2 regions of the Dyella marensis genome follow, and region 1 is predicted to be linked to the other one. Evidence: predicted binding sites of a transcription regulator. Region 1 holds the regulator's gene; the other holds the start of a gene.
The links. Region 1 encodes HrcA, which represses chaperone genes, less so after heat shock. Its sites were predicted from a motif close to TTNGCACTCNNNNNNNNNGAGTGCNAA; they were not measured.
Positions count from the first base shown of each region.

Region 2: a site for HrcA is predicted at 3,396-3,422, ahead of groES (co-chaperone GroES). Genes of this name have one in related genera too.

Region 1 is NZ_CP064029.1:2,097,717-2,104,912, forward strand. It holds gene ISN75_RS09295 (MASE1 domain-containing sensor histidine kinase) at 1-274, opposite strand, end outside; gene ISN75_RS09300 (response regulator transcription factor) at 484-1,128, shown strand; gene recN (DNA repair protein RecN) at 1,307-2,983, opposite strand; gene hrcA (heat-inducible transcriptional repressor HrcA) at 3,144-4,205, shown strand; gene grpE (nucleotide exchange factor GrpE) at 4,288-4,821, shown strand; gene dnaK (molecular chaperone DnaK) at 4,927-6,891, shown strand; gene dnaJ (molecular chaperone DnaJ) at 7,020-7,196, shown strand, end outside.
Region 2 is NZ_CP064029.1:333,533-340,728, forward strand. It holds gene ISN75_RS01385 (PLP-dependent aminotransferase family protein) at 1-1,418, shown strand, start outside; gene ISN75_RS01390 (TlpA disulfide reductase family protein) at 1,515-2,528, shown strand; gene ISN75_RS01395 (cupin domain-containing protein) at 2,540-2,977, shown strand; gene cutA (divalent-cation tolerance protein CutA) at 2,941-3,264, opposite strand; gene groES (co-chaperone GroES) at 3,492-3,785, shown strand; gene groL (chaperonin GroEL) at 3,845-5,488, shown strand; gene ISN75_RS01415 (Fic family protein) at 5,849-6,928, shown strand; gene ISN75_RS01420 (hypothetical protein) at 7,065-7,196, opposite strand, start outside.

The DNA of each region.
Region 1 (7,196 bases):
TCACCACGACCGGTTCCGGCAGCTCGCCCAGGATCAGCCCCTGCCAGCCCAGCGGCATGCCCTGGGTCAGCGCCAGCAGGGTGGTGGCGCCGAATTCGGCGAACAGCAGCCACGGCCACATCCGCGTGGGCGACAGCAGCAGGGCGCCGAAGCGCAGGCCGTAGGGCAGCATCCAGTATGGCTGCTCGGTCGGCCACAGCAGCAGCCACAGCAGGAAATAGCCGACGCAGGCGAAGATGCCGGCCCAGGGCAGGAACAGGGGTCTCGAAAGCATGGCGGCGATGGTACATGCGGCCAACGGGGGAGCGAGGGGCGGGGGAGCAAGAGTGAGGTGCGTCGCTCCGGCCGGACCCTCATCCGGCTGCCGCCACCTTCTCTCCCACGGGGACTACCTTCGGGTCGCCGGAGGGAGAAGGATTCCAGCGTGGGGGCTGAGGTGGGCCCGTGGGCAAAGGGCGGGGGGCTGCTATACAGTGCGGACCCATGTACAGCATTGTCCTGGTCGATGACCACGCCATAGTCCGCGAAGGCTTCAAGCGGCTGATCGAATTGGAGCCGGACCTCGAGGTGGTGGCCGAGTGCCGCAGCGCCGACGACGCGGTGGAAGCCGTGAGCCAGCGCCGCCCCGACCTGGTCGCCCTGGACCTCTCCCTGCCCGATGGCAGCGGCCTGCCGCTGATCGAGCACCTGCGCAGCGTGGCCGACCAGACCCGCATCGTGGTGCTGAGCATGCACGACGGCGAGCCCTATGTTTCCGAAGCGCTGCGCCGCGGCGCCAGCGGCTACGTCACCAAGGGCGTGGCGCCGGAGGAGCTGGTGGCCGGCCTGCGCGCGGTGATGCAGGGCGAGTGTTTCCTGAGCTCCGATTTGCGCCAGCGCCGCGCCGAACGGCCGAGCGAGGCGCTGGATCCGATCAACCGCCTCACCAGCCGCGAGCGCGAGGTGTTTCTGCTGCTGGCGGAAGGGCGCGCGCCGAAGCAGGTGGCGGGTGAGCTGGGGATCGGGCAGAAGACCGTCTACATCCACCGCGCCAGCCTGATGGGGAAGCTGGGGGCGGGGTCGGAACTGGATCTTTACCGTATGGCGAGCGAGCGGGGGTTGTTGCCGCGGCGCGAGGGGAAGGGCTGAGGCTTCAGCGTTCAAAGCTGGCCGCAACCTTTCCCGTCATTCCGGCGTAGGCCGGAATCCAGTAGCGGGGCGCCTGATAAATGCGTGGGCGTTCAAAGGCATGGCCTTTGTGCTTTTCGCGATAATCCGACGCTGACGTCACTGGATTCCTGCCTGCGCAGGAATGACGAGCAAAAGCTCAGGCCGTCTGCGCCCTATCCAGCATCTGCTTCGCGTGCGCCCGCGTCTCCTTGGTGATCTCCACCCCGCCCAGCATCCGCGCCAGCTCGTCGCGACGTCCGTTCGCATCCAGCTTCTCGATCCGCGTCTGCGTCGAACTGCCGTCGCTGTGCTTGCTCACGCGCAGGTGCGCATGGCCCTGCGCCGCCACCTGCGGCAGATGGGTGACGCACAGCACCTGCCGCTGGCCGCCCAGGGCGCGCAGCTTCTGGCCGACCACTTCGGCGACGGCGCCGCCGATGCCGGTGTCCACTTCGTCGAACACCATGGTGCCGACCGTGTCCTTGCCCAGCGTGGCCACTTCGATGGCCAGGCTGATGCGCGCCAGTTCGCCGCCGGATGCCACCTTGCGCAGCGGGCGCGGCGGCTGGCCGGGGTTGGCGCTGACCAGCAGCTCGCAGCGTTCGCGGCCCTGCGGGTCCGGTTCGTCGCTGCCGGCTGGTTCCAGCTCGATCACCAGCTGGCCGCCGGCCATGCCCAGTTCCGACATCAGCGCGCCGACTTCCTTGCCCAGTTTGGCGGCGGCCGCGGCGCGGGCCTTGCTCAGCCTGGTGGCGGCGGCGTCGTAGTCGCGGCGCAGCTGGTCGCGCTGGGCGGCGAGTTGTTCCAGCGCTTCGCCGGCGCCTTCCAGTTCGGTGAGTTCCGCGCGCAGGGCGGCGGTTTTCTCGTGCAGGTCGGACACCGGCGTGCGGTGCTTGCGCGAGAGCTCGTGCAGGCGGGTGAGGTGGGTGTCGACCTCGGTGTAGCGCTCCGGGTCCAGGTCCACGTCCTGGGCGTAGCGATTGAGGCCGTCGGCGGCTTCGCCCAGCTGGATGGCGGCGTCGTCCAGTAGCTGCAGCAGCGGGGCGAGGCGGTCGTCCAGGGCGGCCAGCTTGTCCAGGTCGGCGTGGGCGCGGGCCAGGGCGCGGCTGAGCGCCAGCTCGCTGTCGCCGTCGATCAGCTCGGCCACGCCGGAGGCGCCTTCGGCCAGCCGGCCGGCATTGGCCAGGCGCTTGTGGCTGGCTTCCAGCTCCGCCAGTTCGGCCGGGGCCAGCACCCATTGCTCCAGTTCCGCCGCCTCGTGGCGCAGCAGTTCCAGGCGCTGCTCGCGGTCTTCGCCGCCGCTGAGCTTGCGGATGCGCGCGCCGGCCTCGCGCCACTGCACGGCGCTGTCGCGGGCCTGGGCCAGCAGTTCGTCGTGGCCGGCGTAGGCGTCCAGCAGTGCCATCTGGTGGGCGCGGGAGAGCAGGGCCTGGTGCTCGTGCTGGCCGTGGATTTCCACCAGCAGGGTGGCCAGCTCGCCGAGCTGGCTGGCGCTGGCCGGACGGCCGTTGATCCAGGCGCGCGAGCTGCCCTCGGCGCGGATCACCCGGCGCAGGCGGCAGCTGCCGTCCTCTTCGTCCAGTTCCTCGCTGCGCAGCCATTCGCGCGCCTCGGGCAGGGCGGCCAGGTCGAATTCGGCGGCCAGTTCCGCGCGGTCGCTGCCGGCGCGGACCATGCCGCTGTCGGCGCGGCCGCCGGCCAGCAGCAGCAGGGCGTCGACCTGCAGGGACTTGCCGGCGCCGGTCTCGCCGCTGACCACGGTAAGGCCTGGGCCGAAGGCGATCTCGGCTTCTTCTACTACTGCGAAATGGCGGACGTAGAGCGAGGTAAGCATGGGGTATCGCGTCGGTGAGTCGGAGGATTGTAAAGGCAGACCCCGGCGGGGAGGAGCGGGCCTGAACGCCCCCGGTACCAGCCCCCGCCTGTCCGGTTTTCTTGCAAACTAGCGGACCAAACCTTATTTCTTAGCCGTCTCACGGATTGCCACAGCGCGCATGTCACGACCTCTCGCCCACGACCTGGATATCCGCGCCCGGCGGCTGCTGCGCACGCTGATCGCGCAGTACCTGGCCGACGGCGAGCCGGTGGGATCGCGCACCCTGTCGCGCTCCTCCGGGCTGGACGTCAGCCCCGCCACCATCCGCAACATCATGGCCGACCTGGAAGACGCCGGCCTGGTCGCCTCGCCGCACACTTCGGCCGGCCGCGTGCCGACGCCGCGCGGCCTGCGCCTGTTCGTGGACAGCCTGATCGAGCTGCAGCCGCTGCCGCACGAGGAAATGGCCCGCCTGCAGCGCGAGCTGCCGGCCGGCCCCACCACCACGCGCGACCTGCTGGGCAACGTGTCCAGCCTGCTCTCGGCCATGACCCATTTCGCCGGCGTGGTCACGGTGCCGCGGCAGGTGGATTTCCCGCTGCGCCATATCGACTTCGTGGCCCTGCCGGAGGCGCGCGTGCTGGTGATCCTGGTGTTCTCGGACAACCAGGTGCAGAACCGCGTGATCCAGCTGGCCAAGCCGCTGGACCCGGGCGAGCTGGAACAGGCCGCCAATTACCTCAATGCGCATTTCGCCGGGCTGCGCCTGGACGACATCCGCGCCCACCTGCTGCGCGAGCTGCGCGAGGCCAGCAGCGAACTGAACCGGATGATGTCCAGCACGGTGGAGCTCGCCGCCGCCTCGTTCGCGCCGCAGAGCGAGAGCGACGACGTGCTGGTCAGCGGCCAGACCAACCTCATGGGCTACGCCGAACTGGCCAACCTGGAGCGCCTGCGCGAGCTGTTCGAGGCGTTCCAGAAGAAAAACGAGCTGCTGCAGCTGATGGAAGTGTGCGCCCGGGCGCCGGGCGTGCGGCTGTTCATCGGCGAGGAATCGGGCTTCGCGGCACTGGACGGCTGCAGCGTGGTCACCGCCACCTACGGCACCCAGGGGCGCGTGCTGGGGGCGGTCGGGGTGATCGGCCCCACCCGCATGGCCTACGAGCGGGTGATCCCGGTCGTGCAGGCCACGGCCGGCGTGCTGAGCGACGCCTTGAATCGCGCCGCCACGGCCTTATAACCGCCACGGGAGGCGGGGTTACCCGCGCAATGTAGGGAGGTCGGCACGCCGTGCCGGCCATGTTTGGGTTTTGGAGTCTTTCATGCAGAACAACGACCAGCAGGTGCCCAGCGGGGCGCCCGAGGCCAACGCGCCGGACGCGCAGGCCCACGCCGAACTCGAGGCCTTGAAGGCCCGGGTCGCCGAACTCGAAGCCGCCAACACGGAGCTGCGCGACACCGTGCTGCGCGAGAAGGCCGAGATCGAGAACCAGCGCCGCCGCCTGCACCGCGACGTGGAGCAGGCCCGCCGCTTCGCCAACGAAAAGCTGCTCAACGAGCTGCTGCCGGTGTACGACGGCCTGGAAATGGGCCTGACGGTGGAAGGCGGCGACGTGGCCAGCGTGCGCGAGGGCATCGCGCTCACGCTCAAGTCGCTGCTGAAGATCGCCGAGAACAACGGCCTCGTGCAGGTCGACCCGGTCGGCCAGCCGCTGGATCCGGAGCGCCATCACGCGGTGAGCATGGTGGAAGCGCCGGGCAAGGCGCCGAACACGGTGGTCAGCGTGCTGCAGAAGGGCTACGTGCTGAACGACCGCCTGCTGCGTCCCGCGCTGGTCGCGGTCGCCAAGGACTGACCTGGGTTTGGCCGCCTGAACGCGGCCACGCCGACAGCTTCAAAACACCAGAGAAGGGTCCGCCGGCGCGTTGAATCGCCTGAGCCGGGCCCCATTTGACCAGACATCGCGGCCGCGGGGCCGCATCGAGATTCGGAGCATACAGACATGGGCAAGATCATCGGCATCGACCTGGGTACGACCAACTCCTGCGTCGCCATCATGGACGGCAGCACGGCCAAGGTCATCGAGAACTCGGAAGGCGATCGCACCACGCCTTCGATCGTCGCTTTCACCAAGGACGGCGAAGTGCTGGTGGGCGCGCCCGCCAAGCGCCAGAGCGTGACCAACCCGAAGAACACCTTCTACGCGGTGAAGCGCCTGATCGGCCGCAAGTTCACCGACGCCGAAGTGCAGAAAGACCTGCACATCGTGCCGTACGGCATCGTCGCGCACGACAACGGCGACGCCTGGGTCAGCACCGCCGATGGCAAGAAGATGGCGCCGCAGGAGATCTCGGCGAAGGTGCTGATGAAGATGAAGAAGACCGCCGAGGACTATCTCGGCGAGCCGGTCACCGAAGCGGTGATCACCGTGCCGGCCTACTTCAACGACAGCCAGCGCCAGGCCACCAAGGACGCCGGCAAGATCGCCGGCCTGGAAGTGAAGCGCATCATCAACGAGCCGACCGCGGCGGCCCTGGCCTACGGCCTGGACAAGAAGGGCGGCGACCGCAAGATCGCGGTGTACGACCTGGGCGGCGGCACCTTCGACGTGTCGATCATCGAGATCGCCGACGTCGACGGCGAGAAGCAGTTCGAGGTGCTGGCCACCAACGGCGACACCTTCCTGGGCGGCGAAGACTTCGACCTGCGCGTCATCGACTACCTGGTGGAAGAGTTCAAGAAGGACCAGGGCATGGACCTGCGCAAGGATCCGCTGGCCCTGCAGCGCCTGAAGGACGCCGCCGAGCGCGCCAAGATCGAGCTGTCCTCCAGCCACCAGACCGAAGTGAATCTGCCGTACGTCACGGCCGATGCCTCGGGTCCGAAGCACCTCAACATCAAGCTGACCCGCGCCAAGCTCGAAGCGCTGGTGGAAGACCTGGTCAAGCGCACCATCGAACCCTGCCGCACCGCGCTGAACGATGCGGGCCTGCGCGTCTCGGACATCGACGAGGTGATCCTGGTCGGCGGCCAGACCCGCATGCCCAAGGTGCAGGAGTCGGTGAAGGACTTCTTCGGCAAGGAGCCGCGCAAGGACGTCAACCCCGATGAGGCCGTGGCCGTGGGCGCCGCGATCCAGGGCGGCGTGCTGGGCGGTTCGGTCAAGGACGTGCTGCTGCTGGACGTGACCCCGCTGTCGCTGGGCATCGAGACCATGGGCGGCGTGATGACCAAGCTGATCGAGAAGAACACCACGGTGCCGACCAAGGCCTCGCAAGTGTTCTCCACCGCCGACGACAACCAGACCGCGGTGACCGTGCACGTGCTGCAGGGTGAGCGCGAGCGCGCCAGCGCGAACAAGTCGCTGGGCAAGTTCGACCTCACCGGCATCGATGCCGCGCCGCGCGGCATGCCGCAGATCGAAGTGACTTTCGACATCGACGCCAACGGCATCCTGCACGTGTCGGCCAAGGACAAGAAGACCGGCAAGGAACAGAAGATCGAGATCAAGGCCGGCTCGGGCCTGTCCGAGGAGGAGATCGCCCGCATGGTCGCGGACGCCGAGGCCAACAAGGAAGAAGACCGCAAGTTCCAGGAACTGGTCAGCACCCGCAACAAGGCCGACCAGCTGGTGCATGCCACGCGCAGCGCGCTGAAGGAGCACGGCGGCAAGGTGCCGGGCGAGCAGCTGAGCACGATCGAAGGCGCGCTGTCGGAGCTCGAGAAGGCGAAGGACGGCGACGACAAGGCCGCGATCGAGGCGAAGATCGAGAAGCTGGAGCAGGCCGCGCAGGCGCTGAACGCGGCGGCCCAGGGCGCCGGTGCCGGCGGTCCGCAGGCCGGTCAGCAGGGCGGCGCTTCCGGTGCGGCCGATGACGTGGTCGATGCCGAGTTCACCGAAGTGAAGGGCGACGACAAGAAGTGATGGAGCGGCCGTCATGGCCGATCTGACGCAGCCCGCGCCTGGGGAAACCGAGGCGCGGGCTGTTTCGTGAGGAGAGTCATGGATCGCCGCCGATTCATGGAAAGCAGCGATCCAAGTCGGAAACCAGCATGAGCAAGCGCGACTATTACGAAATCCTCGACGTCGAACGGACGGTGACCGAGGTCGAACTGAAGAAGTCCTTCCGCCGCCTGGCGATGAAGTACCACCCGGACCGCTGTCCGGACGATCCCCATGCGCAGGAGAAGTTCAAGGAGGCCAAGGAGGCCTACGAAGTGCTGTCCGAT
Region 2 (7,196 bases), 1.8 Mb from region 1:
TGGAGCTGCCGGCCAAGGGGTCGCGCCAGCGGCAGGCCGCGCTGCATGCGCAACTGCGCGCGGCGATCCTGGACGGCCGCCTGAAACCCGGCCTGCGGCTGCCCGCCACGCGCGAACTGGCCCAGGCGCTGCAGCTGTCGCGCAACACCGTGGTGGCGGCCTACGACCTGCTGCTGAGCGAGGGCTATGTGGTCGCGCGGCGCGGCGCCGGCAACTACGTGGCCGACCTGATGGAACGCCGCGCCCGCGCGCGCTCCACCGCGGCCGAGGCCGGCGGCGACCGCCGGCTGGCGCCGTACTGGCGCGAGGCGCGCCCGCCCGCGCCGTCGCCGCCGCCGGGCGCGTTCGCCTACGATTTCCGCCTGGGCGTGCCGGATACGCGGCAGTTTCCGTTCGAGGTGTGGCGCCGGCTGTCGGCACGTGCGCTGCGCGGCGTGTCGCGGTTGCCGTCGATGTCGGGGCAGTCGCGCGGGCGGCCGGTGCTGCGCGAGGCGATCGCGCAGCATGTGTCGTTCGCGCGCGCGGTGGCCTGCGACCCGGACGACGTGATGGTGACCAGCGGCGCGCAGCAGGCCTTCGACCTGCTGGCGCGCGTGCTGGTGACGCCGGGGCGCACCGTGGTCGCGGTAGAGGATCCCGGCTATACGCCACTGCGCGCGGCGTTTGCCGCGGCGGGCGCCAAGGTGGTGCCGGTGCCGGTGGACGGCGAAGGCATCGTGGTGGAACGGATTCCCGCCGAGGCGCGGGTGATCTACGTGACGCCGTCGCATCAGTTCCCGCTGGGCATGTCGATGTCGCCGCGCCGCCGCGCGGAGCTGCTGGCACATGCCGCGGCACGCGGCGCCACGGTGATCGAGGACGACTACGACGGCGAATTCCGCTACGGCGGGCGGCCGCTGGATGCGCTGCAGACGCTCGATCGCGAAGGCTCGGTCTGCTACGTCGGCACTTTTTCCAAATGCCTGTTCCCCGCGCTGCGCATCGGCTACGTGGTGGCGCCGCCATGGCTGCTGCCGGCGCTTGCGGCGGCGAAGGAACTGGCCGACTGGCATTGCGACGTGCCCGCGCAGGACACGCTGGCGGCCTTCATTGCCGAGGGACATCTGGCGCGCCATGTGCGGCGCATGCGCAACGTCTATGCGGAGCGGCGCGAGGCCTTGCTCGATGCGCTGGCGCGCCATGGACTGGAAGCCTGGCCTTCCGACGCCGGGCTGCATCTGTCGGCCAGGCTGCCGGCCAAGCTGCGTACGGATGTGCTGGTCGAACAGGCGGCCGGGCAGGGCGTGCGCATCGAAGGCCTGGATGGCTATACGTTCGGGCGCGTCGCCTCCAACGGCCTGGCGCTGGGCTACGGGCTGATGGAGGCCCGGCGCATGGAGGAGGCGGTGCGCCGCATCGCGCGGCTGCTGCCGCGCTGAGCGAAGTGGTCCCCAAGCATTGGCCGGAAGTGGTCCTTAAAACCGGACCACCGGAAGCGGAGCATGGCGCCCACTCTCAGCCTGGATCTCCCCGCCATGCATCGCCTCCTCCTTTGCTGTCTCCTCCTGCTGGGCCTGGCCGCCGCGCCGGCCTGGGCGCAATCCGGCCAGCAGCGCGCCGAAGCCGCCGGCAAGAGCCTGGTCGGCCAGCCGGCGCCGCGCGTCACCGTGAAGACCATCGACGGCAAGACCATCGATCTGGCCAGCCTGTACGGCAAGCAGGCGGTGTATCTGAAGTTCTGGGCCACCTGGTGCGTGCCCTGCCGCGAGCAGATGCCGCATCTGAAGAAGACCTACGAGGAAGCCGGCCCCGACCTGGCGGTGATCGCCATCAGCGTCGGCTTCGACGAAACCATCGAAGACGTGCGCAAGTACCGCGACGAGATGGGCCTGAAGATGCCGCTGGTGTTCGACGACGGCTCGCTGGGCGAGGCCTTCCATCTGCGCGTGACGCCGCAGCACGTGGTGATCGGGCGCGACGGCCGCATCCTCTACGTCGGCCACGAGGCGAACGCCAGGCTCGATGCCGCGCTGCAGGCAGCGCGCGGCAGCAGCGGCGTGGCCGCGGCCGGTGCGGCGGCGCCGAAGCAGGAGGCGCATTACGACACCGGCGACCGCGTACCCGCGTTCGACGCCGCCATGCTGGACGGCAAGCATCTGTCGCTGCCGGAAGCAGGCAAGCCGACGGCGCTGGTGTTCCTGTCGCCCTGGTGCGAGTCCTACCTGGCGACCAGCCGGCCCGAGCTTTCCAGGAGCTGCCGCGCGATGCGCGAACAGGTCGGCGCGCTGTCGGCGCATGACACGAAGCTGCGCTGGGTCGGCGTCGCTTCCGGCCTGTGGGCCGCGCACGACGAGCTGGTGAAGTACCGCGACGAGCACCGCATTGGCATGCCGCTGACCTTGGACGATTCGGGCGCGCTGTTCCGCCGCTTCCGCGTGACCCACGTGCCGACGGTGCTGCTGTTCGATGCGCAGGGGCGCATCACCGCCCGCGTCGAGCAGGCCGGGGCGCCGCTGGATCAGGCGCTCAAGACTTTGACCGCGCGTTGAGGGAGGCCGCCATGTCCACCTTGCTTCGCTGTGTTTTCGCGCTTGGGCTCGTCGCCGGCGTCGCTCTGCCGGCGTTGGCGGCCGAGGAACATCCGCTGCTCACCGCGCCACTGACTCAGGCGCCCGGCAGGAAATTGGTCGCGCTGACCGTCACCTTCGCCCCCGGCCAGCAGTCCAAGCCACACCATCACGAGGCCGACGCCTTCGTCTACATGCTGTCCGGCCGCGTGCGCAGCCAGGTCGACCGCGAGCCGGCGCGGGAATACGGCCCCGGCGAGAGCTGGTTCGAGCCGGCCGGGGCGCATCACCTGGGCACGGCGAATGTCAGCGGCACGGAGCCGGCGACTTTCCTGGTGGTGTTCGTGGCCCGGCCGGATGCCCGGCTGACCGTGCCGGATCAGGCGGCGCCAGATCAGATCAGCACGCCGGCCCGGACCCAGTCCAGATAAGCCTCGTGGCCGCGTTCCACCGGCACCGCGATCAGCTCCGGCAGCTCGTAGGGATGCAGTTCCAGCACGCGCGCCTTGAGGGCCTCGAAGCGCGCCGCGGTGGTCTTGATGAGGAGCAATTCCTCGACCTCGGTGCTGACCTTGCCCTGCCAGCGGTAGGTCGAGCGCACCCCGGGCAGGCGGTTCACGCAGGTGGCCAGCCCTTCTTCCACCAGGGTTCTGGCGAATCCGGCGGACTTGGCGGAGTCGGGATAGGTGCAGTAGCACAGCAGGACGGGGTCGGTCATGGTGGGGAGCCTAGCGTGGGCTCCCCGCCGCCGCATGCCCCGCCGCCCCTTGAAAGCCCCGCCGGCCTTCCCCATTAGCCCTTGCAGCTTCGGAACAAAGCCTCTTGCGGGGGATTCCTGCGTCGCTAGAATTGGCACTCACCCACCGGGAGTGCTAACAGCGCCGCAGGCGCCGTTCCGGGGACCCCTTTTTCGATCCACTCAAACCCAAGCTGGAGCCCATCACCATGAGCAAGCTGCGTCCGCTGCACGACCGCGTCATCGTCAAGCGCCTCGAAGAAGAGCGCGTTTCCGCCGGTGGCATCGTCATCCCCGACAGCGCCACCGAGAAGCCGACCCGCGGCAAGGTCATCGCCGCCGGCGCCGGCCGCATCCTGGAAGACGGCAAGGTCCGCCCGATGTCGGTGAACGAAGGCGACGTGGTGCTGTTCGGCAAGTACGCCGGCCAGGAAATCAAGATCGACGGCGAAGAGCTGGTCTTCCTGAAGGAAGACGACATCGTTGCGGTGATCGAAGGCTAAGCAGCCTCTCCCGCTTCTCTTCCCATCCCCTCATTCAAGCATTCAAAGGAATACAGATCATGGCTGCAAAAGAAGTCCGCTTTGGCGAAGACGTCCGCGCCCGCATGCTCAAGGGTGTCAACACCCTGGCCAACGCGGTCAAGGTGACCCTGGGTCCCAAGGGCCGCAACGTGGTGCTCGAGAAGAGCTTCGGCGCCCCGACCGTGACCAAGGACGGCGTCTCCGTCGCCAAGGAAATCGAGCTGGCCGACAAGTACGAGAACATCGGCGCGCAGATCGTCAAGGAAGCCGCTTCCAAGACCTCCGACGTGGCCGGCGACGGCACCACCACCGCCACCGTGCTGGCCCAGGCCTTCATCCAGGACGGCCTGAAGGCGGTCGCCGCGGGCATGAACCCGATGGATCTGAAGCGCGGCATCGACAAGGCCGTGGTCGCGGCCGTGGAAGAGCTCAAGAAGCTCTCCAACCCGACCGCCGACGACAAGGCGATCGCCCAGGTCGGCACCATCTCCGCCAACTCCGACTCGGCCATCGGCGAAATCATCGCCACCGCCATGAAGAAGGTCGGCAAGGAAGGCGTGATCACCGTCGAGGAAGGCTCGGGCCTGGACAACGAGCTGGACGTGGTCGAGGGCATGCAGTTCGACCGCGGCTACCTGTCGCCGTACTTCATCAACAACCAGCAGTCGCAGCAGGTCGAACTGGATGACCCCTTCATCCTGCTGTACGACAAGAAGATCTCCAACGTGCGCGAGCTGCTGCCGATCCTCGAGGGCGTGGCCAAGGCCGGCAAGCCGCTGCTGATCGTCGCCGAGGAAGTGGAAGGCGAGGCGCTGGCCACCCTGGTGGTCAACACCATCCGCGGCATCGTCAAGGTGGCCGCCGTGAAGGCTCCGGGCTTCGGCGACCGCCGCAAGGCGATGCTGGAAGACATGGCCATCCTGACCAACGGCCAGGTGATCTCCGAGGAAGTGGGCCTGCAGCTTGAGAAGGCGACCATCGCCGATCTCGGCCGCGCGAAGAAGATCGTGGTCACCAAGGAAAACACCACGATCATCGACGGCGCCGGCGAAGCGGAGAAGATCCAGTCGCGTATCGGCCAGATCAAGGCGCAGATCGAGGAGACCTCCTCCGACTACGACCGCGAGAAGCTGCAGGAGCGCGTGGCGAAGCTGGCCGGCGGCGTGGCCGTGATCAAGGTCGGTGCCGCCACCGAAGTGGAAATGAAGGAAAAGAAGGCCCGCGTCGAAGACGCCCTGCACGCCACCCGTGCGGCCGTCGAGGAAGGCGTGGTGCCGGGCGGCGGCGTCGCCCTGATCCGTGCGCTGAAGGCCGTGGTCGGCCTGAAGGGCGCCAACGAAGACCAGAACCACGGCATCAAGATCACCACCGCCGCTCTGGAAGCTCCGCTGCGCGCGATCGTGGCCAATGCCGGCGAAGAGCCCTCCGTCATCGCCAACAAGGTGAAGGAAGGCCAGGGCAACTTCGGCTACAACGCCGCCACCGGCGAGTTCGGCGACATGATCGCCTTCGGCATCCTGGACCCGACCAAGGTCACCCGCTCGGCGCTGCAGTACGCCGCCTCGGTGGCCGGCTCGATCATCACGACCGAAGCGGCCGTGACCGAGCTGCCGAAGAAGGAAGAAGCCCACTCGCACGGTGCGGGCGGCGGCATGGGCGGCATGGGCGGCATGGATTTCTGATCCGCCCCATCTGTTATCAGCTTCGAGGAGAACCCCGCCTTGTGCGGGGTTTTCTTTTTGGGGCGGCGGGGGCGAGAGCAGAGGGATGTCGTCTGATATTGGCCATCCAGCGAGGGGCAGGATCGGCCGTACTCCATATCATTGGTCGCCTTGTACATGGCGCCAAAGCGCCTCTATATTGTAGGTAGGCTTTAATATGGAAAGAGAATCCCTCCTTATGCAAGTTTGCCTTGCATGAACACGCCGAGGGCCCGTTCTCCGGCCGGGGACCGTAACCAGCGTGCCGGGCGCTATATCGCCCAGCCCAGTGGTTACCGCGCTTTTCATCCGAACCCACTGCCACCGAAGCCCGCGTTGCGGATGGACGACGAGCTGCAGGCGTTGCTGTCGCTTGCCGATCGTGCGCTGGGCCGCCTCGACGGTTCGATTCAAACCCTGCCCAATCCCGATCTGTTCGTCTTCATGTACGTACGCAAGGAGGCCGTGCTTTCCAGCCAGATCGAAGGCACGCAGAGTTCATTGCAGGACCTGCTGGCCGCCGAAGCGCACATCCTGACCCCGGACCGGCCGCGCGACGTCGACGAGGTGGTCAATTACGTCAGTGCCATGAACTATGGCCTGGGCCGGCTGCAGGAACTGCCGGTGTCGGTGCGCCTGATTCGCGAAATTCACGAGCGCCTGTTGCAAGGCGTGCGCGGCATGCGCCTCACGCCCGGCGAACTGCGCCATTCGCAGAACTGGATCGGTGCTTCGGGTTGCACCTTGAGCGAAGCCAGCTTCGTTCCACCACCGCCGCACGAGGTGCCGAACGCGCTTGGCGCGCTGGAAACCTTCCTGCACGCGCAGAGCGCGCTGCCGGCGTTGATGCAAATAGGGCTGGCGCATGCGCAGTTCGAAACCATCCATCCCTTTCTCGATGGCAATGGACGCGTCGGCCGTCTGCTGATCACCTTTCTGCTGTGCCAGCGGGACATTCTTGGGAAACCGGTCCTCTACCTGTCGCATTTCTTCAAGCAGCACCGCGCCGAGTACTACGAGCGACTGCAGGCCGTGCGCGACAAGGGCGATTGGGAAGGCTGGCTGGCGTTCTTCCTGCGTGGCGTGGTGAGCGTCAGCCGCGAAGCTACGGAGACCGCGCGACGCATCCTTCTGCTGCGCGAAGACCATCGCGCCAGAGTCACCGAAGGATTGGGGCGCGCCGCGGGCAATGGGCACAAGCTCCTGGAATACCTGTATCGACGCCCGATCGTTGCGGTGGCCGACGTGCAGGCGCTGACCACTACGACCTATACCGCGGCCAACAACCTGGTGTCGCGGCTGGTCGCCTTGGGCATCCTTGCCGAAGCCACCGGCTATCGGCGCAACCGGTTGTTCCGTTATCAGGCTTACATCGACTTGTTCGGCGAATCCGCGGATGCGGGGCAAGCGGCGGTGAAGTGATCGGGCGGCATGCTTGATCCGTGAGAAGGACCCCGCTACGGCGGGGTTTTTCTTTGCCCAAAAGAAAACCCCGGGAGTCCACCTCCCGGGGTTGCTCGATGCGGGCGCGCCCTTGGCGCCGCGTCGGTTGGATCGCTTACTTGCCGCCGGCTTCCGCCTTGGCGTCGGTCTTCGCGCCGACCGCGGCGCCGGCGACCGGCGTCTCGACCTTCGCGCCGGCCTTCACCGAGGTGGCGGCTTCGGCGCCGCCGGTGGCATCGCTCGCGGC